Regions from separate parts of the Ectobacillus soli genome, predicted to be linked through region 2. Evidence: riboswitches for the same ligand, from Rfam matches in the RefSeq annotation. Region 2 holds a riboswitch; the other holds the start of a gene.
The links. Region 2 has a riboswitch for FMN ahead of ribD (bifunctional diaminohydroxyphosphoribosylaminopyrimidine deaminase/5-amino-6-(5-phosphoribosylamino)uracil reductase RibD). Riboswitches for the same ligand answer to the same signal wherever they lie in the genome.
Positions count from the first base shown of each region.

Region 1: it holds a riboswitch for FMN, as region 2 does, so the genes downstream of both, ACAN53_RS07425 (ECF transporter S component) here and ribD (bifunctional diaminohydroxyphosphoribosylaminopyrimidine deaminase/5-amino-6-(5-phosphoribosylamino)uracil reductase RibD) in region 2, are expected to answer to the same signal.

Region 1 is NZ_JBGJZM010000001.1:1,425,489-1,428,904, reverse strand. It holds gene ACAN53_RS07435 (hypothetical protein) at 1-338, opposite strand, end outside; gene ACAN53_RS07430 (inorganic diphosphatase) at 465-965, opposite strand; FMN riboswitch at 1,179-1,314, shown strand; gene ACAN53_RS07425 (ECF transporter S component) at 1,465-2,040, shown strand; gene ACAN53_RS07420 (ferredoxin) at 2,140-2,388, opposite strand; gene ACAN53_RS07415 (YpbB family protein) at 2,624-3,416, shown strand, end outside.
Region 2 is NZ_JBGJZM010000001.1:505,378-508,793, reverse strand. It holds gene ACAN53_RS02630 (CDGSH iron-sulfur domain-containing protein) at 135-359, shown strand; gene crcB (fluoride efflux transporter CrcB) at 453-809, opposite strand; gene ACAN53_RS02620 (fluoride efflux transporter FluC) at 806-1,201, opposite strand; FMN riboswitch at 1,364-1,508, shown strand; gene ribD (bifunctional diaminohydroxyphosphoribosylaminopyrimidine deaminase/5-amino-6-(5-phosphoribosylamino)uracil reductase RibD) at 1,683-2,795, shown strand; gene ribE (riboflavin synthase) at 2,776-3,414, shown strand.

The sequences.
Region 1 (3,416 bases), 920 kb from region 2:
ATTTCTTGAACCGATTTTCCATCGTTTAAAAAATAAAAAATTCGATTTGATTGACCTTGAAAAACAAATTCTGATTTTTTTAAAAAATGATCAATTTTCACATGATTCCATGTTTTCCAAGGATGTCTTTCTAATAATTTAATACGGTTATCTACTTTTTTATCGTATTGATAAATACTAATGCCGTCCTTATCAAGTGAAGCGTAATATGCATTTGTTGAAAATTCTCCAAGTTCAACTGGACAATATAGCAATAAATCCCTTTTTAAATAAAAATATTCTTTACGCAGACTTTTCTTCATAAACTGATAAACAGTCTGCTTTTGCGTTTTCTTCATGACATTTCCTCCAACAAAGAACTGCCGTTTCTTCACAATATAACATACTAGCACTTTGGATTTATAAACACCAGTGTAAATGCTAAAATGAGTAATATATTTCTTTATAACATGCACAAATAATTGTTATTTTTGTGCGCTTTTGTACCGAGCTATACAGGCATCAATCAGTAAAGAAGCGGCTTCTGCACCTTCCCATGCCCCTATTTCTGTTTTTTTTCCTTGTAAATCTTTATATGTTTGAAAGAAATGGGAGATCTCTTTTAATTTATGCTGCGGAACATCATCTAATGACGTAACATCTTGAAAACGAGGATCTTCAGTTGGGACCGCAATAAGCTTTGAGTCCTCTTCTCCGCCGTCTATCATGTTTAAAAAACCAATTACACGTGCATCAATGACGCAACCAGGAAAAGTTGGGTTCGTTACGAGAACAAGAATATCTAATGGATCACCATCATTTGCTAATGTATGATCAATATATCCGTATTCAGCTGGATAAAACATAGGAGAGAAAAGTACACGGTCTAATTTAAAAACACCTTTTTCTTTATCGAATTCATATTTATTTTGGCTGCCTGTTGGAATCTCGATAAAAGCCTCAACAATTCTGTTTTCAAATGTCATGAGATCATCCTCCTTTAATAAGCATGTAATGCGAAACATCAGACTATAGTTGAAATAAACAAAGTCGTGTTAAGTCAATTGTCTGTATATAACTTTAGGACATAAGTATAATCGAAATTAGTAGTCACTTCAATGAAATGGTATAAAAATCTGACATTTTTCTTCACAATTCATGCGAAATATTGTATAATCGAGTTATAAAATCAAATATCGATCTATCTTCGGGGCAGGGTGCAATTCCCTACCGGCGGTATGAGAGCTATATGCTTTTAAGCCCGCGAGCCTTTATTTGGCACGATTCGGTGAGATTCCGAAGCCGACAGTACAGTCTGGATGGGAGAAGATGGAGGTTCGGCGTTATCATTACATTCATGAAAACGTTATTTACCGTACCACAAATTCTCCCCTTTTCTTATTGAAAAGGGGATTTTCTATGAGTACGATAGATGGGGCCTTCCCATTTTCCAAACGAAGATCGAAGGAAAAGGGAGAGAGAAATATGAAGAACAGAAACGTAACCAAAATGGTGACTGTAGCGATGTTAGGTAGTATTGCTTACTTACTTATGATGTTGGATTTCCCATTTCCAGGATTTCCTGTGTTTTTACGAATTGATTTTAGTGATGTGCCTGCTCTGGTGGCAGCGATTATGTTTGGACCAGTTGCTATGATGATCGTAGAAGCTACGAAAAATATTTTATACTATGGTATTCAAGGAAGCCTAACAGGTGTACCAGTTGGAGAAATTGCTAACTTTATTGCAGGATGCATTTTCATTTTGCCAGCAGCGTATTTGTACCGAAAATATCGTTCTGTTAAAGGGTTAACAACAGGTCTTGTTCTTGGGACAGTGATTATGACGGTTAGCATGAGTGTATTGAATTATTACCTCATTTTACCTGCGTACACATGGTTTTTAAACTCACCTGCCATGTCTAGTGCAGTGATGAAACAACTTATTATAACAAGCATATTGCCATTTAATATTATCAAGGGTGTATTCATCGCTGTAGTGGCTGTTCTTCTCATTAGCCGATTACGGGTTTGGATGAGTCTAAAAATGAAGAGTGCATAATAATATCTATGATTAAAACGACCGAGTGTATATTTCGGTCGTTTTTACTTTACGTAAAAAAAGCGTTATTCCAATTAGGAATAACGCTTTTTTACGATATTATTCGAATTTTGTTGCGTCGCCATCAAATGGTTCTTCAGCAACTTTGATTGAATCAGTTGGACAACCTTCAAAAGCGTCCATCATATCGTCTAGAAGAACGTCAGGAATTTCAACAATCCCTTTGTTTTCATCTAATGTTACGAATGCTAGACCTTCATCATCATAATCATAAATGTCTGGTGCAGATGCTCCACAAGCTCCACATGCAATGCATGTTTCTTTATCAACGATTGTATACTTTGCCATTTTTGAAAACCTCCTAATATTATGTATCAAATCTTTTTCAGAAAAATCTAATGAAAGAAATTCTAAACCTATTGTAAAACGGTTTCTTCAACTTTTCAATTAAAAACTCGTGGAAAATACATGTTTTGTTATAAAATCGACATGTTTTTTAAGCACTCTCAATTTTTCAACTATGACGATACTTGTTTTTTTTTGTTACAATATAGGCATATGAAGTAGAAAAGGGGAGTTTGCTTTGCAACTTTCACATACGATTTTGTTCGGACTTAGAAAAATTAATGGTGAACGGACGACTGCTTCCATTTATCATCTTCTAAAGGGAAAGCGTTCTTCACAAACTCTACAAGATGGAACGGTATATGGCTTATCCTTTTTGTTCGGAATCTGCAAGAAACTAAGTCGACACGTATATGATGAGCAAATTAATCAATTATTAAACCTAAATCAAATTGTAAAAATTGAAGAAAATACTTTTTTGCTTTCTTCACTAGGAGAAGCAGCTCTTACACAGGCACTTCAAGTTACACCTTTTCCTCCCAATTTAAATGGCTTGGTATATAAAGATGTAACGGAAGTCGTGTGGAGGCGGTTATCCTTACTTATACAAACCGTTTCCCATTTACAAACATATACGTCGTTTCTCCCAGTACAGCAAGATCATGATACTACGTCTTGGGTGAGAACATTCTTATTTTCTCTTCCATATTCGAGAGAGCAGGTTCGGGACAAGCTTTATGAGGAAATCCTCAAATTGCTCGAGGCACTACCGGATGAGGATGCAGCTAAGTTCGTTTTTCGTTTAACAGGTGCACATCGCGTTGGATACACAAGTGAGCAATTAGCGTTATACTATCACCAAGATTCATTTCAAGTACATTTGTCGTTTCTTGGAACCCTTCATTATCTAATATCGCATATAGAACAAGATAATGAGTTATCCTTTTTAAAGGCATTAATTCCAGAACGTGATGATTTTGCCACAATCTTAAGCATGTCTGCACAAAAAACGTACATGCTATGGAAAAATG
Region 2 (3,416 bases):
ATGAAAAAGCTTTCGTTTCTCTTTTCAGTAGCTTGCAAAACAACAATACGAACATTATCATAAGAAAAGGAAAACCATGTAACGTTTGAATAGTTGATAACGATAAGATTAATAAGGGTTGGGGGACAGAAACGATGGCAAACGTAAAAATTGTAGTGAAAGATAACGGTGCATTTCGTGTAACAGGAGATGTGGAGCTGGTAGATTTTGAAGGGCACCCATTTGAAGCAAAAGAAGCCTTTTCTTTATGTCGATGCGGATTATCAGCAAAAATGCCATATTGCGATGGCAGCCATAAAGGAAAATTCCAATCTGTGGTAAGAGCTCCTAAAGCAGAAAATAAAGACTTAGAAAAATAATCTTCCATTTTAGTGAAGACTAAAAGCATATCGTGACGAAACAGAGAAAGTACATACCTCTATTTCGTCACTTTTTCATTATACACAGTTTAACTATTGTAATTTCATTCCGAGTATAAAACCTGAATACGCCAAGCTAATTCCTAGTACATAGGTGATGAATAAATAACTGATGGCAACTTTCTTTTTATCTTCCAAGAGACGAATACTTTCTAACTTAAAAGTGGAAAATGTCGTAAAAGCCCCCATAAATCCTGTTCCTACTAGAAGATAGACATCTTTTTGTACATTCATCCCTAGCAGTAATCCAAGCAACCATGCACCAAGTAAATTTACAAATAATGTAGCAAGCGGAAAATCCCCTTTGTAATAGCGCTTTTGTAGATTTCCAAGTGCAAACCGAGCAATAGCTCCACAAAAACCTCCGATTGCGACTAGAATGACATTCATTGCTGTTCCTCCTGTCCATAACTCTTCCATAGCTTATTTCCAAGTTGTAATCCTACCCACGCCATCATAAGGCCACCTATTGAACTTACACCTATATACAAAAAAGCCCAATTATAGTTATGCTGATGGAGAAATTGAACTGTTTCCACACTGAATGCAGAAAATGTTGTAAACGATCCGATTAATCCCGTTCCAATAGCTGGTGCAAAATAAACTTGCTTTCCTTTCATTTTAAAAATAGAAGCTGTGAAAAGCGCCAAAAAAAAGCAACCTATCATATTCACGAACCACGTTGAAAATAATGATAGGGAAAAATTGGCCATTATCAATCCCACGCTATATCGTAGTAAGGCACCTACTATACCTGCAACGCCTACTAGTATGTATGTCATTTGTGATCCTTCTTTCCATTATTAATAGTATTGCTGCTACATTATAACAAAAACATTCGTTCACCTTTCCATTATAATATGACCTAACTTTAACAAATTTTTCACATTATCAGTATAGTATTGCTTTCCATTCCTCGTTTTTGTGCTATAATGACAACAAATAATATCCTTCGGGGTCGGGTGAAAGTCCCAACCGGCGGTGATGAAGCATACGCTTCTTAGTCCGTGACCCGATTTGTATTTACAAATCGGTGGACCTGGTGAAACTCTAGGACCGACAGTAAAGTCTGGATGGGAGAAGGATTACGTTTTCATACTAGGATTCTATAGATTTGCACACGTATACCATTCTATTTTTTGTATTTTCTGAAAAAATAGTATTGTTTCGTAAATATCCTATCCTTTTGAAAACTAAACTCTCTCAAACCCTAGAGGATCATTCCTTTGGGGTTTTTTATTTTAGTTGGGGAGAGGTGAAATAATGACAGATGAAGAATACATGAAACTTGCCTTGCAGCTTGCTGCTAGTACGAAAGGACAAACAAGTCCGAATCCAATGGTTGGTGCCATCGTTGTACAAAACGGTGCGATAGTGGGAATGGGGGCTCATCTTGCTGCAGGTGAGGCACATGCAGAAGTTCATGCCATACATATGGCTGGTGAAAAAGCCATTGGTTCTACAGTTTATGTAACACTAGAGCCTTGCAGTCACTTTGGCAAAACCCCCCCATGTTGTGACCTACTTATCAAAAACAAGGTAAAACGGGTAATAATTGCTACACTCGATAATAATCCCCTTGTATCCGGTCAAGGAATGCGGCGTTTACAAGAAGCAGGAATCCAAGTCGATGTAGGTGTTTTAGAAGAAGAAGCAAAACAATTAAACAAAGTATTTTTTCATTATATGCATACGAAAAAACCATTTATAACTGTAAAAGCAGCTACAAGCCTAGATGGAAAAATAGCTACTTCTACTGGTGAAAGCAAATGGATTACTGGAAAACTAGCACGAGAAGATGTTCATCGATATCGTAACTCGCATGATGCAATCCTGGTAGGAGTAAATACAGTGATTACGGACAATCCTAGTCTTACAACACGTCTTCATGGTGGAGGAAAAAATCCAATACGGATCGTACTCGATACCTATTTAAGAACTCCCTTATCTTCGACCATAGTAAAAGACGGTGAGGCACCAACATGGATTGTTACCGGATCCCATATATCAAAAGAACGGATGGAACCTTTTGAAAAATACGGTGTTACAATTATCCAAATGAACTCATCTTTGATACAAATAGAGGAGTTACTTTCCATATTAGGTGAACGAAACATCTTATCTCTTCTTGTTGAAGGTGGTCAAAACGTTCACGCAAGCTTTCTAGAAGGTGGCTACTGGGATCAGCTCATTCTCTATATGAGTCCACGTTTAATTGGTGGTGTAAACGCTCCTTCCTTTTTTGGAGGGGAAGGCTTTTCATCTCTAGAAGATACTCCACACCTTTCTATCCAACAAATAGAAATGGTGGGCGAAGATCTAAAAATGATTGCACAAAAGGGAAAGGAGCGATCCCATGTTTACCGGAATCATTGAAGAAGTAGGAACAATTGCAAGCGTGCAGCGTTCTGGTATGTCCAATCAAATGAATATTTCTGCCAAAACAATACTAGAGGATATACACATTGGTGATAGCATTGCTGTAAACGGTGTATGCTTAACTGTTGTCTCGTTCACTTCTTCCTCTTTCGCAGTTGATGTGATGCCAGAAACAATTAAAGCTACCTCTTTACAATCGGCTAAAAATGGGTCATCTGTCAATTTAGAACGAGCCATGGCATCGAATGGACGATTTGGTGGTCATTTTGTATCCGGGCATATCGATGGTACTGGAACGATAGTAGGGAAACGTCGCGAAGCAAATGCTGTGTACTACACGATTGAGACGACGCCTCAGCTATTACGATACTGCATTCAAAAGGGATCTGTTGCAATTGATGGTACGAGTCTTACTATATTTGGACTAAATGACACATCGCTAATGATTTCCCTTATTCCACATACGCTCAACTATTCAGTAGTCGGACAAAAAGGTATAGGAGAAATTGTAAATATCGAATGTGATTTAGTAGGAAAATATATCGAACGCTTTATGACAACAACCAAGAAAAGCTCCATCACGGAAGGATTTTTGCGAGATAACGGATATATGTAAGG